2 regions of the Roseovarius sp. EC-HK134 genome follow, and region 1 is predicted to be linked to the other one. Evidence: riboswitches for the same ligand, from Rfam matches in the RefSeq annotation. Region 1 holds a riboswitch; the other holds the start of a gene.
The links. A riboswitch is a leader RNA that binds a small molecule or an ion and turns the genes downstream of it on or off. The one in region 1 is predicted to bind cobalamin.
Positions count from the first base shown of each region.

Region 2: it holds a riboswitch for cobalamin, as region 1 does, so the genes downstream of both, GC127_RS07255 (CbtB domain-containing protein) here and GC127_RS21810 (hypothetical protein) in region 1, are expected to answer to the same signal.

Region 1 is NZ_LR701544.1:3,720,758-3,730,649, forward strand. Features, by position in the region: gene GC127_RS21770 (homoserine dehydrogenase) at 1-88, shown strand, start outside; gene glpX (class II fructose-bisphosphatase) at 168-1,133, shown strand; gene recJ (single-stranded-DNA-specific exonuclease RecJ) at 1,229-2,977, shown strand; tRNA gene GC127_RS21785 (tRNA-Glu) at 3,102-3,176, shown strand; gene GC127_RS21790 (OB-fold nucleic acid binding domain-containing protein) at 3,256-3,630, shown strand; gene GC127_RS21795 (peptidoglycan-binding domain-containing protein) at 3,666-4,175, shown strand; gene GC127_RS21800 (Mrp/NBP35 family ATP-binding protein) at 4,222-5,277, opposite strand; gene GC127_RS21805 (DUF1127 domain-containing protein) at 5,526-5,753, shown strand; gene GC127_RS21810 (hypothetical protein) at 6,039-6,308, opposite strand; cobalamin riboswitch at 6,410-6,610, opposite strand; gene GC127_RS21815 (OsmC family protein) at 6,661-7,131, opposite strand; gene rseP (RIP metalloprotease RseP) at 7,150-8,499, opposite strand; gene dxr (1-deoxy-D-xylulose-5-phosphate reductoisomerase) at 8,503-9,681, opposite strand; gene GC127_RS21830 (phosphatidate cytidylyltransferase) at 9,678-9,892, opposite strand, start outside.
Region 2 is NZ_LR701544.1:683,788-693,679, forward strand. Features, by position in the region: gene GC127_RS07245 (mechanosensitive ion channel domain-containing protein) at 72-2,267, opposite strand; gene smc (chromosome segregation protein SMC) at 2,460-5,915, opposite strand; cobalamin riboswitch at 6,127-6,353, shown strand; gene GC127_RS07255 (CbtB domain-containing protein) at 6,386-6,550, shown strand; gene GC127_RS07260 (CbtA family protein) at 6,554-7,234, shown strand; gene GC127_RS07265 (hypothetical protein) at 7,290-7,781, shown strand; gene GC127_RS07270 (DUF1636 domain-containing protein) at 7,786-8,115, opposite strand; gene cobW (cobalamin biosynthesis protein CobW) at 8,187-9,275, shown strand; gene GC127_RS07280 (GNAT family N-acetyltransferase) at 9,272-9,721, shown strand; gene GC127_RS22770 (hypothetical protein) at 9,724-9,885, opposite strand.

The DNA.
Region 1 (9,892 bases):
CGACGCGCTCGACACGGCCCTGACCGGCATCAGCCGTCTTGATGTTCTCCACGGAGAGCCGGTCGCACTGCGCATCGAAACCGTCTGACATAGCCCCGCCCGCCAGACTTGTGCGCCAGAGCGCGCGGCGCTAATGCTGATTTGACCTGATTTACAAGGACCATCCCATGACCTCCGATACCGCTTTCAACGATCGCATGCTTTCGCTCGGCCTCGCGCGCGTGGCCGAACAGGCCGCCCTCGCCTGCGCCGACCTGATCGGACGCGGCGATGAAAAGGCCGCCGATCAGGCCGCCGTGAACGCCATGCGCGAACAGCTCAACATCCTTGCCATCAAGGGTGTCGTGGTCATCGGCGAGGGCGAGCGCGACGAGGCCCCGATGCTTTTCATCGGCGAAGAAGTGGGCACCGGCGACGGCCCCGGCGTCGATATCGCCCTTGATCCGCTCGAAGGCACCACCCTGACCGCCAAGGCCATGCCCAATGCCCTGACCGTCATCGCCATGGCCCCGCGCGGCACGCTTCTGCATGCGCCCGACACCTATATGGACAAGCTGGCCATCGGGCCGGGATATCCTGAGAATGTCGTCTCCCTCGCCATGAGCCCGCGGGAGCGCGTCGAGGCGCTGGCCGCCGCGCGTGGCTGCCGCCCCTCCGAAATCACTGTTTGCGTGCTGGAACGGCCCCGCCATCAGGAAATGATCGACGAATTGCGCAGCACCGGCGCTGCCGTGTTTCTGATCCCCGATGGCGATGTCGCAGGCGTGATCCATTGCGCCGAGGCTGACCGCACCGGCATTGATATGTATATGGGCACCGGCGGCGCACCCGAGGGCGTGCTCGCGGCCTCTGCGCTCAAATGCATGGGCGGGCAGATGTGGGGACGCCTTGTGTTCCGCAACGAAGATGAACGCGCCCGCGCCGCCAAGGCCGGGATCACCGATTTCGACCGCATCTATTCGCGCGACGAGATGGTGACATCAGACGTGATATTTGCCGCCACCGGCGTCACCGACGGCTCGATCCTGTCAGGCGTCAAACGCCGCCCCGGCTATGTCGAAACGGAAACCCTGCTGATGCGCTCGCGCACGGGATCCGTGCGGCGCATGACCTATCGCAGCAAGCGGGACTAAGCGCGGCACAGGGGAAGGGGGCGCTGCCCCCGTCCCGGACCAAGTCCGGGACTCCCCCGAGGTATTTTGGGCCAGATGAGGAAGAGGAGGCGCGCATGCAATCGGCCTTTCTCGGAGTTGAGAGCTCGTTGACAAGTCGCCGATGGGTCGGTCCGGGCGTCGAGGCCGACCGACTGGCCGAGGCCATGGCACAGGCCACCGCCCTGCCCCGCCCCCTGTGTCAGACATTGGCGCGCCTTGGCGTGCCAGAGGACGCAGCCGAGGCCTATCTCGCCCCGACCCTGCGGGATCTTCTGCCTGACCCGCACGCGTTGCGCGACATGGAACAGGCCGCCGCGCGGTTTCTCAAGGCGCTGCGTGGCGGGGAACGCATCGCCATCTTCGCCGATTACGATGTCGATGGTGGCACCTCTGCCGCTCTGCTGATCGACTGGCTGCGCCAGATGCGCGCGCCCAGCCCCACGCTCTATATCCCCGACCGGATAGACGAGGGATATGGGCCCAACGTGCCCGCCATGTCCGATCTGGCCGCGCGCCACGATCTTATTGTCTGCGTCGATTGCGGCACCCTCAGCCATGAGGCGATTGCCGCAGCGACAGGCGCGGATGTGGTGGTGCTCGATCACCACTTGGGCGGGGAAACCCTGCCGCCCGCCCATGCCGTGGTCAATCCCAACCGTCAGGACGAGAGCGGTGATCTGGCGCATCTTTGCGCCGCCAGTGTCGTGTTCCTGATGCTGGTCGAGGCCGGGCGACAATTGCGCGACAGCGGCACCCAAGGGCCGGACCTGATGGCGATGCTCGATCTGGTGGCGCTGGCCACCGTGGCCGATGTAGCGCCTCTGATTGGCGTCAACCGCGCCTTTGTGCGCCAAGGGCTGCGCGTTATGGCTGCGCGCGCGCGTCCCGGTCTGGTGGCGCTGGCAGATGTGGCGCGGATGGACACCGCTCCCAATGCCTATCACCTAGGCTTTCTGCTTGGGCCGCGCGTCAACGCAGGCGGGCGGATCGGCAAGGCGGACTTGGGCGCGCGCCTTCTGGCCTGTGACAATCCCGCCGAGGCGCGCGCCATGGCCGAACGTCTTGACCAGCTCAACACCGAACGCCGCGAGGTCGAGGCGCAGGTGCGCGATGCCGCCCTCGCCCAAGCCGAGGCGCGAGGCCTGGATGCGCCCCTTGTCTGGGCCGCAGGCGAGGGTTGGCATCCCGGTGTCGTGGGCATCGTCGCCAGCCGCCTCAAGGAACGCGCCAACCGCCCCGCCATCGTGATCGGGCTGGACGGCGACGAGGGCAAAGGCTCGGGTCGCTCGGTCTCGGGCGTTGATCTGGGGGCCGCCATTCAGCGGCTGGCCAGCGAGGGCCTCTTGATCAAAGGCGGCGGGCACAAGATGGCGGCGGGTCTCACCGTCGCGCGTGAGCGGCTAGAGGCGGCCATGGCGCGTCTTTCAGAGTTGCTCGCCAAACAGGGCGCAGGCGTGGGCGGTGCCGCCGATCTGCGGCTCGACGGTCTCTTGATGCCCGGTGCCGCAACGGTCGAGCTTATCGAACAGATCGAGGCCGCAGGCCCCTTTGGCGCAGGCGCGCCCGGCCCCCGTTATGTCTTTCCCGACTGCCAGATCACCTTTGCCAAGGCGCTGAGCGGCGCACATCTCAAGTTGCGCTTCGGGGATGGCATGGGGGCAAGCCTTGACGCCATCGCATTTGGGGCGCTTGACGGCCCGTTGGGGCCTGCGCTCCTGAACCATGGCGGCGCGCGATTCCACCTCGCCGGGCGGCTCGATCTCAACAGTTGGGGCGGTCGGCAAACCGTGCAACTGCGCCTGGAGGACGCCGCCCCAGCCTGAGGCGCGCGAGGCCTGACCGTTCCGGCCCTCGGCGGATAAATTTCTGAATGGGGCGCAAAGTTTTTGCAAAATCCCTCTTGCACCCCCCGCCGCTTTTGCCTAGTTACGCGACACGCCAAGGCATGGCCCGTTCGTCTATCGGTTAGGACGTCAGGTTTTCAACCTGAAAAGAGGGGTTCGACTCCCCTACGGGCTGCCACTTTTCCTGATAATTGTTAAAGTCGTGATGCGTCATCGCAGTGCGCTCTTGTCAGAGATCTTCCCACCCGAAAGACCTTATGCCCCCGTCGCGCCCCATTCCCCGCCCCCCTTCTGCCCTGATCGCTGCGGCCCTCCCCGAGGTGGCACCGGGGCGGCGCGTCACGGTTGCGGGGCTGGTTCTGGTGCGTCAGCGCCCCGGCACCGCGCGCGGCGTGGTCTTTGTCACGCTCGAGGATGAGACCGGCACCATCAATGTCGTGATCTGGCGCAAGGTGTTTGACCGATTTCGCCGTGCGGTGATCGCCGGGCGCATGCTGCGTGTGACCGGGCGCGTCGAGCGGCAATCCGGCGTGACCCATCTCGTCGCCGAAGAGATCGAGGATATCTCGGCGCTGCTTGACCTTCTGGCCGATCCCGAAACCCCGCTTTCCCCGCCGGATCAAACAGGCTAGGCTCGTCTCGATCATCGCCCGCGAGACGCCCGCCCATGCTGCTGCCCCGCCTGTTCTGCCTTGCGCTGGCCCTCGCCCTCGCCGCGTGTCAGCCCGTGCCCTCTGGGCCAGAGCGCTCCAACGTCGGGGCCGAAGCGCCACCGGGCGCGCCCCCGGGCACCTGCTGGGGCAAAAAAGACACCCCCGCCGTGATCGAAACTGTCACCGAACAGGTGCAGCTTACCCCGGCGGAAACCGATGCATCCGGCCAGACCCTGCGCCCCGCCGCCTATGCGACCGTGACCCGTCAGGCGATTCTGCGCGAACGGGTCACGACCTGGTATGAAACCCCCTGCGCCGATCTCTTGACGCCCGAGTTCATTGCCTCGGTGCAGCGCGCCCTTGCGGCGCGCGGCCTCTACACCGGGCAGATCACCGCGCGGTTTGACGCCCGCACCCGCGCCGCCATCGCCCGCTATCAAGCGCCATTGGGCCTTGAGAGCGATACGCTCTCGCTCGACAGCGCCCGCCGCCTTGGGTTGGTGGCCACGCCAATCAGCGACTGATCCTGCTCCGCCTTTGGCATTGGGGTCACGCTTGCGGCATTGACCCTCACCCATGCCCCTCCCGGATCAGACGGAGCGCAAGCTCGGCATAGGCCCGCGCCGCCGGGCTGTCGCCCGCAGCCACCGGGCATCCCGCATCCCCCGCGAGCCGCGTCTCAAGATCAATCGGCAAAGCCGCCAAGAGCGGCAGGCCAAGCCCCTCCGCCTCGTGCTTCACCCCGCCATGACCAAAGACATGCGCCTCATGCCCGCAGTCGGGGCAGGTAAAGAACGACATATTCTCGATCATGCCCAATATCGGCACCTCGAGCGTGCGGAACATATCCATCGCCTTGCGCGCATCAAGGAGCGCCACATCCTGTGGTGTCGAGACGATGATCGCCCCATCAGGGCGCGCGCGTTGGCTGAGTGTCAGTTGCACATCGCCCGTGCCCGGCGGCAGATCGACGATGAGCGCATCCAGATCGCCCCAATCAACCTGCGCCAACATCTGCTGCAAGGCCCCCATCAACATCGGCCCCCGCCAGATCACCGCCTTGGCCGGATCAAGCATCAGCCCGATCGACATCACTTTGACGCCATGCGCCTCAAGCGGCGTAATCCGCGTGCCATCAGGGCTTGCGGGGCGCGCGCTCAGCCCCATCATGCGGGGCTGACTTGGCCCATGAATATCGGCATCAAGCAGGCCCACGCGCCGCCCCTGTCGCGCCAGCGCTACCGCCAGATTGGCCGCCACGGTCGATTTGCCCACGCCACCCTTGCCGCTTGCCACCGCCAGCAACGCGCCAATGCCCTCGGGCCTAATAGAGACATTGCCGCCCTTGGGATGCTGCCCCAGCTTGAGCACAGGCGGGGCCGCCTGCGCCGTCAGCACGACCCGCGCCCGGACGATTCCCGGCAGGCTCAGGGCCGCGCGCTCGGCGGCGGCGCGCAGGGGTTCCATCATCCGCGCCATCTCGGGGCTTGGGGCCTCGATGACAAAGCGCACCTCACCGGCTTCCTCGGTCAGTGCCCGTACCATGTCTCGGGAGATGAGATCACCGCCATCCGGCAATTCCAAATGCCGCAACCGCGCTTCAAGTTCGCTGCGAAAATCGTTCATCTTCGGTCCTTTGGTCCTGGGTTGGTCCTCAGCCACCATCACGGCGACAGCAGCAAGTCTTCACATAACGCCTAAAAAATGCCGCATTTGCTTAACCTTAGGTCACTTTTAGCTTATGCATTTGCTGCATAGCAGCATTGCTTATCAGGGGTATTGTGCACGCGCAGCAAAGGCGTATCTTACTCTCAACAAATGGCGAAACGAACCCCGCCGAACCTGAATACAATCAAATCCGCAAGGACCCGAAAATGCCGACGACGCTTAACACCAGCCGCTCCGCCACCGCCGTCCTCGGCGAAGACCTGAGCGCGGCTGTCTATGCTGCAATGCAGCGCTTTGTGAATTATCGCACCTATCGCCGCACGGTCAATGAGCTGTCGCAACTGAGCGCGCATGACCTCGCCGATCTGGGCCTGCACCGTAGCGAAATCCGCCGCGTTGCGCATGAAACAGTTTACGGCCACCGGTCGTACTAAAGGATCAGATACCCCCCTCCTCCTCCCTGGGGTATCTGTTACGGTCACGGGCATCTTTCCTCCTCCCTGATGCTCGGGGCCGTCAAATCGGGACTGAACAAGTCCCTTCGTTTTGCGAATGGCCCTCTCCTCCTCCCTGGGCCGGACGTATAGGAAACGGCGGCACCCCTCCTCCTCCCTGGTGCCGCCGTTTTTTATTGCGCGGATGCAAGACAGGGCAAACTTTTCACTAGTCGCACGAAACGCCCCGCGCGGCTCAGCCCTCCGGTAGCCGCACGGCAAAGCTTAGTGCTGCACGCGCGCGCGCCCGCGCCGCATCGTGCCTGCCAGATACGCCCGGCTCGCCTCTTGCAAGATCCCGACAAAGGCCCGCGCCGCGTCGCTTTCTGCCGCCACCGCTTCGGGGCAGTCCAACGCCGCCCGCGCCACTTGCGCCGTGACGGGCCCTTCAACCGAACACGCCCAGGTCAAAAACCCGATCCGCGCCACTTGCTCGGCCTGACGTCCGATGGCCGGATCACGCTCCAGCCCATTCATGATTCTTAGGAAACTCACTCTGCTCTTCTCCCCGACCGCACCCCGGGTCGGATGGGGCGAGAGCAGCAGGGGCCATGGCACGACAGATATTAGGCGCGCACGCCCGCACCGCACCCCGCGATTCGACGATCCGCCAAGGCTGGTTTCCGGGCTTGGGCGGCAGGCCAAATGGCCCTCGCATCTCGGCACCTTCCCGGACAAATTGCCCAGTGGCCTATCGCCGAAATGCCCTCCCTTACCGTTGCGGGGGCAGCGCCGGAGTTACACCGGCTTCCCAATTCTCCGCCCCAAAGGGCGGCACCCTGACTGGTTTAACCTAGCCGCGCAGGCCCCCGATCTGCAAGTCTGAAACCGACGCCGCCCGCGCCGCTCACGCCAGAACGCGATACCGCGCCGCGTAGCTCACAGGAAAATTCACCGACCGCGCAATAAAGCAGTACGCATGCACCTGCCCATGCAACGCATCAACCCGCCCAAGATCGGTTCCCGCCGGCACCGCAATCCGGGGCCGCAGGGTGGCGCGCAGAAACCGGCTGGCCCCGGCGCTATCCGTCTCACCCACCGCCAGCGGATCATCCTCATAGGCTTGCACGGCAATGCCCGCATCGCTCGCCAGATGCAAAAACCACAGCATGTGACAGGCACTGAGCGCGGCAATCAGCATATCCTCGGGATTATGCAGGCCGGGATTGCCGCCAAGCAGCGGGTCGTTCGAGCAGTGGATCACGGGCTTGCCCGGCGTCTCGACATTCCAGGTCCGGTCATAGCCCTTGTAATGCCGCGTCCCATCGCCCCGGTTGCCGGTCCAGACGACGCGGGCAGTATAATCATGCTCCGTCACCTTGACCCCTCCCGCGCCTTAGGGGCAGAAAATATCGTTGAAGAGGGCGAACAGCATCAGCGACAAGATGAGCGTCAGACCAACAGTCATCAGCACCCGCAACGCCCGCTCGCTCGGCGGGCGGCCCGAAACGGCCTCATAAGCGTAAAACACCAGATGCCCGCCATCCAGCACCGGCACCGGAAAGAGATTAAGCAGACCAACCGCCGTTGACAGCACCGCAATGAACCAGATGAAGCTTTCCGCGCCTTGGCTGGCCATCGCCCCCGAAACCTGTGCGATGCCAATCGGCCCGGACATGTTGCAACTGCTGATCGCCCCGGTGATCATGTGATAAAGGCCCGACAGCGAACTTTGGATGATGTCGCCGGTCTGGCCGACCGCATCCCCCACCGCCTCAATCAGCCCAAGCCGCTCGGTCGCAGGCTCAAACGCCATGCCGCCCGCGATCCCGATTCGCCATTCGGTGCGAAACCCGCCCTCAGGCTGCGGTTCGTCCACTCGGCGCGGGGTAATCGTGACCTCGTGGCTTTCGTCGCCCTCGCGCCACACCGTCAGCGCCAGCGGTGCCCCATTAGACCCCTCGACCACTACCTTCAGCTCTTCAAAGGCCACAATCGGCGTGCCATTGATCGCCGTAATCACATCACCCGCTTCCAAATCCGCCGCAAAGGCCGCAGATTGCGGTGCCAGCCCGCTGATCAACGGCGGCATAAGCTGCGGGCCCATCGCCTCGATCTCGCGTCCTGCGCGCTCAACCGTGTAGCGCAACAGCGCCTCGCGCGGCAGCGCGTCGATCATATCATCATAGACCTCGCCCGCCGCAACATCAGGCAGGGGCATACCCTCGACGCTCAGCACCCGGTCGCCCGGCTCTAGCGTGATCCCCTCAACCGGCAGCGGCTTCAATGCGCCCACGGTCAGCGGGTCGGCGGTCTTGCCCCCGGTCATCATCACAGCGCTGAAAATGATGATCGACAGAATGAAATTGAACACCGGCCCCGCCGCCACGGTCGCCGTGCGCGCCCAAAGTGGGGCACCATGCATCGTCTGGCGCAGCCGTTCAGGCGGCAGCGCCGCCATCGCCGCGCCGTCCTTGCCGCTCGCCGCATCGGCATCACCCAGAAACTTGACGAACCCGCCAAAGGGCAAAGCCGCGATCTGCCAGCGCGTCCCATGCCGATCCATCCGCGAAAACAGCACCGGACCAAACCCCAAAGAGAAGACTTCGGCCTTGATCCCTGACCAGCGCCCAACGATGTAATGGCCATATTCATGCACCGCCACGATCACGGACAACGCCACAACAAAGGCCAACAGGGTCAGGAACAGATTGCCGAATTGCGGCAGAGAGGTCAGAATTTCCACGCTTTATCCTTGGGTTCTTCGCTGAGAGACGACCAGATCGGCCTGCTTCCTAGCCAGATGGTCCATATGCGCCACCACATCAAGGGTCATCTCGGAATTCCGCGCCTCTGGCGCATCCTGCAAGGCGGTCAAAACCTCCTCAACCACGATGTTCATATCGGTAAAGCTGATCCGCCCCGCGATAAAGTGATCCAGCGCCCGCTCCTTGGCCGCATTGAACACCGCCCCCGAAAGGCCCCGCGCCTGCATCACCTCGCGCGCCAGCCGCAGCGCGGGATAGCGCTCAGGGTCCGGCGGGCGAAATTCCAGCATGCCAATCGCCGCCAAATCCAGCGCCTCCACCGGCAGCGCCTGTCGCTGCGGCCAGTTCAGCGCATAGCCAATGGCATGGCGCATATCCGGCGGCCCGACATGCGCCATAAGCGCACCATCGCAGAACCCCACCAACGCATGCACCAGCGATTGCGGATGAATGAGCACCTCAATCTGATCGGGGGCAAAGCCAAAAAACTCGCGCGCCTCGATCATCTCCATCGCCTTGTTGAACATCGAGGCGGAATCAATGGTGATCCTCTGCCCCATGGCCCAATTGGGATGGCTCGACGCCTCAGCCACGGTGGCCCCCGCCAGCCGCTCCAGCGGCCAATCGCGAAAGGCCCCGCCCGAAGCGGTGATGATCACCCGGCTGACAGCGGCCGCATCCTCACCCACAAGCGCCTGAAATATCGCGGAATGTTCGCTATCCACGGGCAGAATATTGGCACGGTTGGCACGCGCGGTGCGCATCATCAGCGCCCCCGCCGTCACCAGCGATTCCTTGTTGGCCAAGGCCAGCGTCGCGCCCTGCTCCAGCGCCGCCAAACCGGGCGCCAGCCCTGCGGCCCCCACGATGGCCGACATCACCCATTGCGCCGGTCGGCTGGCCGCCTCATTCAACGCCGCCTTGCCCGCCGCCGCCTCAACCTTGCTCCCCTTGAGCGCCTCGCGCAGCGACACCAGCAGATCGTCATGCGCCGTCACCGCCACCTCGGCCCCGAGGTCTATGGCATCGCGCGCCAGCTTGTCGATGTGATGCCCCCCCGTCAGCGCCACCACCTGATAGGCCCCCGGCGCGCGCCGGATCAGGTCAATCGTGTTCTGCCCGACAGAGCCGGTCGCCCCTAAAATGGAAATTCGTTTCATGCCACCCCCGGCAAGAGGCCCAGCGCCCACATGATCACCACGACCAACGCCGCGCCCAGCATCGCATCAAACCGGTCCAGCACGCCGCCGTGACCGGGAATAAGGTTGGAACTGTCCTTGATCCCGCGCAACCGCTTGACCGCACTTTCTGCAATATCGCCCATCTGCCCGGCAAACCCCACCAGCACCGACAGCGGCACCAGCGCAAGCC
Region 2 (9,892 bases), 3.0 Mb from region 1:
TCTGGTCTGCGCGATAAGTCAACAGGGATTAACACGCTTTCGTGATCGGCGTGTGATCCATGGCAAGCGGATCACGCCTTGGCGCGCTCTGCATCCATATCGACCCTCAGACTTTGTGTGCGGCCTGTCTTGCTTTCGCCGAAATAGATCGTCTGATGCGGAAAGGGGATTTCGATGTTGCGAGCGTCGAACACTTTTTTCAACACGCCATTATAGGCGCGTCCAATGCCCCATTGCCGTCCCGGCACGCATTTGATCCGGGCACGCAGCATCACGGCATTGTCGCCAAAGCTGTTGACGCCGAACCATTCCAATTCATCCAGAATGCCATCTGCCTGATCGGGATCCCCCATCAGTTCGGCGAAGGCATCGAGCATCGCTTGCTTCACCTCATCCACATTCTCGCGATAGGCCACGCCCATGTCGCAGACGAAATAGCCATAATCACGCACATAGTTTGACACCATATCGACCGAAGAAAACGGAATGATGTGATAGACGCCCTGCACATCACGCAGGCTGACCGAACGGATCGTCAGCCGCTCGACGGTGCCGGTGACACCGCCCACTGTCACCACATCGCCCACATTCATCGCGTTCTCGAACTGAATAAAAATACCGGTGATGATGTCCTGCACCATCTTTTGCGCACCGAAACCGATGGCAAGACCCAGAACCCCGGCAGAGGCCAGAAGCGGCGCGATATCAAGGCCGATTTCGGCCAGAACGAACATCAGCGTCACAACGACAAGCGCAATCGTGGCGGCATTGCGCAAAAGCGTCAGAAGCGTCTGTTCCCGCGCGGTGGCCACTTTGCCAAACTCAGGGTTCAGCCGGTAATCGACCCAAGAGGTCAAGGCCAGCCAGAGACCAAAGGCCACCAGCAGCACCAGCGACACCGACAGGATCATACCGGTAAGGCGGAGGCCAAACTGGCTGACCATCCAGCCGCGCAGGTCAATAAGGCCAATCGCGTTCAGGGCCAAAAGCACGACCAGAACAAAGATCACCGCGCGCAGGACAAAAAGTGTCTTGGGCACAAAGGAATTGAGCCGCCCCTGCAAAAGCGGCACCCGTGCCGAAATGCCCGGCGGCAGCGCCACACCGCGCACCATCATGCGGCTGAGAAATGTCGCAACGGAAAATCCGACAAGCCCCACAACAAGCACCTGACCAGAGGCCAGAAAGGTCTGAAAGACCGCATTGCCGGGCCGCACAAGCACGACCACGAACATCGCCAAAAGATAGGTCAACGCGGGCCAGTGCCAGTGACGCGCCAGATAGGCCAATGCGCCCTTGGGCGGCGTTGCACTGTCCACTTGCGCGCCCAAAAGCCACTCGGACACCGCCCGCCGGTTGCGCAGCACCAGCCCAATCGCCAGCACCAGAACCGCCACGGCAATCAGCGTCGAAACCGCCCGACCGGCGGCAAAGGACACATTGCCGTTGATGATCGGCACGACCAGCAATTGCCCATATCCCACAATCCCGACAATGAGGTTGATGCGAGAGCACAGATAGGCCGACGCGCGATCACTGATCGGCAGCGGGCGCAGCGCAGTCGCCGAAGGCGAAAGCACCAGTCTGACCGCGACTTTGGCCATTTCCACCAGCAGAAAGGCGTTGAGATAGAGGGTTTGGCGAATACCAATCTGGCCAAACTCGCCCAAGGCAAGGATTGCCAGCGCATAGCCCGCCGCCCAAGCAATAAGGACGATCACCCCATCCGTGACGGCAGAGGCGAGAAAGAGCAGGATGGTCCGCGCAAGGCCGCCATCGCGGGCAGAGGCGCTCATGCGGGCGTAGAGCGTTTTGCCAAGCCCGCGCAAAACCAGAAAGGCCACAACAGTGCCCACGATCACCACAGCAAGATCCGCCAAAGCCGTAAGCAGCACGGCGACCTCTCCGCCGCTGAGCCCATCAAGCACATTGGGCGCGCGGGTGATCTGGCGGGCGACATGCGTAACCCAATCAGCGACATCTTCGGCGGCGGCCTGCGTGATCTCGGCCACCCTACGGCCAAAGGACACGTCCGAGGGCGGTGGAGCGGCGGGAACCACCGCCTCGACCGCCTCAGGCAGACCGGCGGAGCGCAGCCGCTCGACCAGTTCCGCGCGCGCGGCCTCATCCTCAATCACCTCGATCAGCACATCGACGCTGGAACGCGCGGTATCGGGATCAACCGCAGGCTCTTGTGGGGTTTGAGCTGTGGCGGTGGTGATGGTCAAAAAAAGGGCGGCAAGAAACTGCACAAAAAATCGTAGCATGACAAAGGCTCTCCATGTCCCGTTTGAATTTTGGGCACATGGACGCGCCCGTGATGGCGCGCAGGGATGTGAAAAGCGCGCCGCGCCATTCGGCGTCAGGGGCGTAAAACCTATTGGAATATCACCTGGGGTCAAGCCCGAGGTTGGATGACGCCACGCAAAGGCGCGCATGCATCCGCCGTCTTACGTCGCTCAGGCGACCATTGCTTCCGCCTTCTTGAGATCGACCGAAACCAGTTGGCTTACGCCTTGTTCGGCCATGGTAACGCCAAACAGCCGGTCCATCCGGCTCATGGTCACGGCGTGATGGGTGATGATGAGAAAGCGGGTTTCCGTGCGGCGGCACATCTCGTCCAAGAGATCACAGAAGCGGGTGACATTGGCATCGTCAAGGGGCGCGTCCACCTCATCCAGCACACAGATTGGCGCGGGATTGGCGAGAAACACGGCAAAGATCAGCGCCAACGCGGTCAGGGTCTGTTCTCCGCCCGACAAGAGGCTGAGCGTCGAGAGCTTCTTGCCCGGCGGTTGGCACATGATTTCAAGCCCGGCTTCCAATGGGTCTTCGCTCTCGACCAGCACAAGACTGGCTTCGCCGCCGCCAAAAAGGTGACGAAAGAGCAGGCTAAAGTTGGAATTGACCGTCTCGAACGCGGTCAAAAGCCGCTCGCGCCCTTCGCGGTTGAGGCTGGCAATACCACTGCGCAGGGTCTTGATCGCCTCTTCAAGATCGGTCTTTTCCTTGATCAGACTGTCATGCTCGGCCTCGACATCTTTGGCGTCTTCTTCGGCGCGCAGGTTCACGGCCCCCAGTGCGTCGCGCTGTCGTTTAAGGCGGTTCACATCAGCCTCGATTGCATCAGAGGCGGGCATGGTATCGGGATCGACCGCGAGGCTCTGCAAGAGGGCCTCGGGGGTCTGCTCCAGCGTCTCGTTGATCCGCTCGGCGGCGTAGTCTCGGGTCTCGCGCGCGGCATCCAGCCGGGCCTCGGCCCGAGCACGCATTTCACGAGCCTCTGAGGCCAGGCGTTCGGAGTCGCGCTCGTCCAGCGCGGCTTGGCGCGCGGCCCCTTCGGCAGTCGAGAGCGCATCGGCGGCGGCGGCGCGACGGGCCTCGCTGCGGGTGATTTCCTCGCCTAGTTCGGCGCGCTTGGCAGCAAGAAGTTCGGGTGCAGCACTGGCATCAGCGAGGGCCTCTTCGGACTCTTCCTTGCGCTCTGCCAGTTCCGCGATCCGACGCTCGGCAGTGTCGAGCCGGTGCCGCCAGCCGCTGACTTCCTTGGTGATTTCCTGACTGCGGCGCGTCCGGCGCTCGCCCTCGCGGCGCAGTTCGTCGGCCCCTGACCGTTTGGTCATCATGGTCATGCGCGCGGCCTCGACGGCCATCTTGATATCTTCGAGATCGGCGCGGGTGGCATCGAGATCGCCAAGTCCCGCCAGACCCTTTTCCGCCTCAGACAGGCTCTGACGGGCGGTCATCGCCTCTTCGTCATGCCGGGTGACCGCGAGACCCAATGATTCCAGCCGCGATCCGGCAAGGTTGCGATCCGCCTCAGCGCGGCTGAGGGCGCGATTGGTTTCGTTGACGGCGGCATCGGCAGAGCGGCGGGCCTCACGGGCGGCGCGATCCTCTTCGGTGCGACGGATCAGCGCCTCGCGCAGCGCCTCGTGGCCGCGCACGGCCCCCTCTGCGCGCGCTGTGGTGTGTTCAAGCTGTTGCTTGAGTTCCTCAAGCCGGTTGAGCTGTTGCAGACGCAGGGCGGCGGCAGAGGGGGCATCCTCGGCCCATGCGCGAAATCCGTCCCAGCGCCATAGATCCCCCTCGGTGCTGACCAGACGCTGACCGGGTTTCAAAAGGGGTTGCAGACGGGCGGCATCCTCGGGATCGATCAACCCGATCTGCGACATGCGCCGGGCCAGCACCTCGGGAACCGAGACATGGCGGCTGAGCGCGGTCACCCCCTCAGGCAGGGGTTGCGGCGTGTGATAGGCAGGCAGCACGGTCCAGCCAGAGGGGCCATCGGCCTCGACTTCGGGGGCGCGCAGATCATCGGCAAGGGCAGCGCCCAGCGCCTTCTCAAAGCCCTGTTGCACCTGAAGGCGGTCCATCACCTGCCCGCCCTCGGCCGTGTCGCGCTGCACCAGCTTGGCCAAGGCCGTGACCTCGGCGCGCAAGGCCCCCAATTCGCCCTCGGCCTCAGAGCGCGCGGCACGCGCCTCGGCCTCTTGGGCCTGAGCCTCGGCGCGCGCCTCGTCAGCGGCGAACAGGGCGGATTCCGCCGCCTCTGCGCGGGCGACCGCCTCGGCCTCGGCCTCTTGTGCGGCGGTGTGGTCGGCCTCGGCGCGCGTTAGGGCCGCGCGCAAGTCGGCTTGTGCGGCGCGGGCACGTTCGGCCTCGGCCTCGCTCTTGATCAAGGTCTTGCGGCTATCCTCTAGAAGGCGCTGTGCAGATTGGTGGCGGGCGGCAAGGCGCGCCATATCCTCGGTCATCTGGCTGAGATCATTTTCCCGCTGTTGCAGGATTTGCGCAGCCTCGCGCGCCTCGGTTTGGGCCGCTTCAAGCCGGGCATCGTGGCCCTCGGCCCCTTTGGCAAGTTCGCCGGCCTCCCATTCCAGACGCGCGATGGTCTCGCCTGCGTCTCGGTTCAACCCCGCCTCGCGCTCCATGTCGCGGGCGAGTTGCTCGATCCGGCTGCGCAGCGTGGCAATGCGGTCGCGGGCGGACGCTTCTTGTTCGGTCAGGGTGTCACGCTGCACGCTCAGGCGTTGCAGGATTGCCGCCGCGATGGCCTCTTCTTCGCGCAGCTTGGGCAGGGCGTCTTCGGCGCGGGCGCGCACCTTGGCCGCCTCGCGTGCAGTCAACTCTGCGCGGGCGGCGACTGTGGTGCGCTCGCGCAAGTCATCCTCGGCACGAGCACGGGCCAAATCGGCCTCTTTCCAGCGGCGATAGAGCAAGAGCCCCTCAGCCAAGCGCAGTTCTTCACCAATTTGGCGATAGCGTGCCGCCTGCTTGGCCTGTCGTGCCAATTGCGCCAGTTGGTTTGCCAGTTGCTCGACCACGTCATCGACACGGGTCAAATTGGCCTCGGCCCCGCGCAGCTTCAATTCGGCCTCGTGGCGGCGCTGATAGAGGCCGGAAATGCCAGCGGCCTCTTCCAGGATCCGCCGCCGCGATTTCGGCTTGGCGTTGATCAGCTCCGAGATTTGCCCCTGACGCACCAAAGCGGGCGAATGCGCGCCGGTTGAGGCATCGGCAAAGAGCATCTGCACGTCGCGGGCGCGCACATCCTTACCGTTGACTTTATAGGCGCTACCCACATCCCGGGTAATACGGCGGGTGATCTCAAGCTGATCGGCCTCGTTGAATCCGGCGGGCGCAAGCCGGTCGGAATTGTCGAGGTGAATCACCACCTCGGCAAAGTTGCGGGCAGACCGAGTTGCGGCCCCGGCAAAGATCACATCCTCCATCCCGTCGCCGCGCATCGCAGTGGGACGGTTTTCACCCATCACCCAGCGCAGCGCCTCAAGCAGGTTGGATTTGCCACAGCCATTGGGACCAACAACACCGGTAAGACCACGCGCGATGATCAGATCGGTCGGGTCGACAAAGCTTTTGAAGCCGGTCAATCTGAGTTTCGAGAACTGCACCTGCGCGCGCGCCCTTCGTGTCCGGTGATTCCGTTGTCGTAGAATTGTGATGTCTGAGGGGCGGGCCTGTCAACGACCAACCACATGATATGGGGCGGTCACAGCATTTATCCACATGATATTGGGCGAACCGCCGCCAAGCCCCGCAGAAAGAATGCCGCGGATTGCCAAAAAGCGGTCGCAATCCTCCTTGACGGGTCGCAGAACAGCCTGCATACCGGACGTGCAAGGTTCCTCGTTTGGGTGCAAAGCGCCTCGGGGATGAAATGGGAATGACGTGCCGGTGGACCCAATTAGGGCGCCTATGCGTCAGCCGCCCCCGCGACTGTAAGCGGCGAGCCCCTGCCAGATGCCACTGAGGTGCCTATGACCTTGGGAAGGCGGCAGACAGGCGACGACCCGCGAGCCAGGAGACCAGCCCTGCGTTCGTCAATCCCGCCTCGGGTGAGAGGCGCAAAGGAGATATCGCCATGACCACATTGGTTCAAACTGCTGCAAAATCTACCGTCCTGCCGTTCGTTGCCGCGCTTTTTCTGGGCTTGGGCATCGTGACCGTCGCAGGCCATGTGCAAGCCTCGGCACTGCATGACGCAGCGCACGATGTGCGCCACGCAACCGGCTTTCCCTGCCACTAACCTATGTTCTCAAAAATTGCGACCAGCGCGTTGTTCGCTGGTTTCTGTGCAGGGCTGATAGCCGCCCTGTTGCAGATGGTGTTCATTCAGCCCGTGCTTTTGCATGCCGAGTTGTATGAAGGGGGCACTCTTGTGCATTTCGGGGCAGAGGCGATCAGCGCCACGCCCGAATTGCCGGGGTTTGACGTGATGCGCGACGGGCTAAGCATCCTGTTTGCGGCGCTGATCTACGTGGGCTACGGGCTGGTTCTGGTGGCCTGTATGGGGATGGCGGCGGAATATGGCGTGCGCATCGACGCGCGCCGCGGTGTGATGTGGGGTTTGGCGGGATTTGTCGCGCTGCATTTCGCACCCGCTGTGTCGCTGCCGCCGGAAGTGCCGGGCGTGGCCTATACCGACATCACCGCACGACAAATCTGGTGGTGGGGCACAGTGACTGCCACGGCGGTGGGGCTTGGCTTGATGGCCTTTGGCAAAGGGCCGGTGATGCTGGCGGTTGCGATCGCCCTGTTGGCGGCACCGCATCTGATCGGTGCGCCTGAACCCGAAAGCTTTACCGGGCCGGTGCCACCGGAACTGGCCGCGCTCTTTGCTGCGCGTGCGCTTGGCGTCGGGATGGCGGCTTGGGTCTGTCTTGGCGCGCTTGCCGGGTATTTCTGGCAACGTGAAAGCGCCACCGCCTGACATGACATCACCCCGGCATCACGGTGCCGGGGCCATCCGCAAGGAGAGCGATATTATGGCAAAACCATTTGCCTTTCTCGGCATCGGCCTTTTTTTCGGAACAGGTCTGGGGTTTTTGATTGCCGCTACATCGGGCGCGCAGCTTGAGGGGCATGACCACGATCACGGTGCGGCAGTGCACGACCACAGCGCGCATGATCATGGGGGCAGCGCTCATGCCACACTGACCGAAGCGGGCACGCCTGCCCCGATGCTGGACCTGACGTTGCACGCTGATGGAGCGCAGAGCCGCAACCTGCATATCGGGGTAGAGAACTTTACCTTTGATCCCGAGGGGGTGAATGGCCCGCATATGCCGGGGCATGGGCATGCGCATCTTTATCTCAACGGGATCAAGATCGCGCGTGCTTATGGTCCATGGATGCAGCTGGATGCGTTGCCTGTCGGCAGCCATGAGCTGCGCGTGACTTTGAATGCCAATGACCATACGCAACTGGCCGTGGGCGGCGTACCCATAGAGGCCACGATTGCGGTGGTGATCGAATGAGCCCTCAGCCCGGCACGCGCCCGATCAGGCAATGCCGGAGCCGTCCGGCAGGACGTGCATCCTCGATCCAGCCATCGGCGCACTCGGCATATAGCGCGGCAAAGGCCAGCGTATCCTCAAGATCGCCTGCGGGGTCTACATCGCCAAACAGATACGTGGCCTTGCCCGGCGCGGAAAAGGCCACGCTGAGCGGACGGGCGCAATTGGACATGCAGTCATGGTCCTGCACCGTGAACTCCATACCCCGTTCGCTGAAAGCCGCGCGCAAACGGGCCGCAAAGCCCTTGCCATCCGTGCCCTCGCACGTAGAACAGACCACAATCCGGTGCATCATGCCCGATCCCCTTTTCCACCGGGCTTAGGCCAGCCGCCCCGCCCGATGCAAGCCCCTGAAGGAGCCAAGACATGCAAGCCAAGATTCCCGCCACCGTCGTCACAGGATTTCTCGGGGCGGGCAAGACTACGTTGATCCGGCATATGCTCGAGAATGCGGGCGGCAAGCGCATTGCGCTCATCATCAACGAATTCGGCGATCTGGGCGTAGATGGCGACATCCTCAAAGGCTGTGGAATCGAGACCTGTTCAGACGAGGATGTGATGGAATTGTCGAACGGTTGCATCTGCTGCACCGTGGCAGAGGATTTCATTCCCACGCTGCAAAAACTCTTGGACCGCGAGCGCGCGCCCGATCACATTGTGATCGAAACCTCTGGTCTGGCGCTGCCGCAGCCGCTGGTGCGGGCCTTTAACTGGCCCGAGATTTCCACGCGGGTGACCGTTGATGGCGTGGTGACAGTGGTCGATGGCAAGGCCGTCACCGAAGGACGCTTTGCGCATGATGTGGCGGCGGTCGATGCCCAGCGCAAGCTTGATGAAAACCTTGACCACGAAACGCCACTATCGGAACTCTTCGAGGATCAGATGGCCTGTGCCGATATGATCGTGATCAACAAATCCGATCTGCTGACCGAGGAGGAGCGCATCGCGCTTACAACGCGGCTACGCGCAGACTCGCGTGATGGTGTGCAAGTCGTGACCGCGACGATGGGCGCGCTGCCGGTCGAGGTGCTGCTTGGACAGGGTATCGGCGCCGAGGCGGATATGGAGGCGCGGCATGAACTGCACCATCATCACCATGACCATGACGACGATGATGATGATCATCACGACGACGATGATGATGACCATGATCACCATCATGACCATGGCCATGACGCCTTTGAGAGTTTTGTGGTGACGCGGCCCGAGATCACCGATCCGGCCAGCTTTTCCCGTCAGATCACAGAGGTGATCCGCGCGCATGATATCCTGAGGCTCAAGGGCTTTGCCGCCGTGGCGGGCAAGCCGATGCGCCTGACGATTCAGGCGGTTGGGCCGCGTGTCGACAGCTATTTCGACCAACCCTTCGGGTCCGGTCCACGCCAAACGCGGCTGGTGGTGATCGGTCAGGCCGGGATGGACCGGGCGGCGATCACCTCCGCGCTCTTGGCATGATCATCGTCGAGGCGGCAGACCCAAGACATCCAGAGGCCAGCGCGCTCTTGCGCGCAAGCCATGCCCTGATGGAATCGCTGTTTCCGCCCGAGGATAACTTCTTTCTCGATATCGACGCGCTCTGCGCGCCCGATATCCGCTTTTTTGCTGCGCGCATCGGCACCACAATCCTTGGCACCGGCGCGCTTGCATTGCGCGATGGCTATGGCGAGGTGAAATCCATGTTCGTGGCCGAGACCGCGCGTGGACAGGGCGTAGCAGACGCCCTGTTGCGCCAGATCGAGGACGAGGCGCGCACCCACGCCCTGCCCTGCCTGCGACTGGAAACCGGCAATTTGCTAACCGCAGCCCACAAGCTCTATGCCCGGCACGGTTTTATGCCGAGGGGCCCGTTCGGCGATTATCCCAACGCGCCCTCGTCCATTTTCATGGAAAAGCGGCTATGAGCCTATTTCGACGACTTCTCGGCCTTGGCCTTGAGGCGCGCGATCAGCTCTTCCTTGGAGGGGCGCTTGCCAAACGGGTTCTTGTCCGTACCCGGTGCGTTATGCTCCTTGTGGCGGGGAATCTTGCCGCCTTTCTTGGAGGCGCCCAATGCGTTGTAATCCATGTCGTTG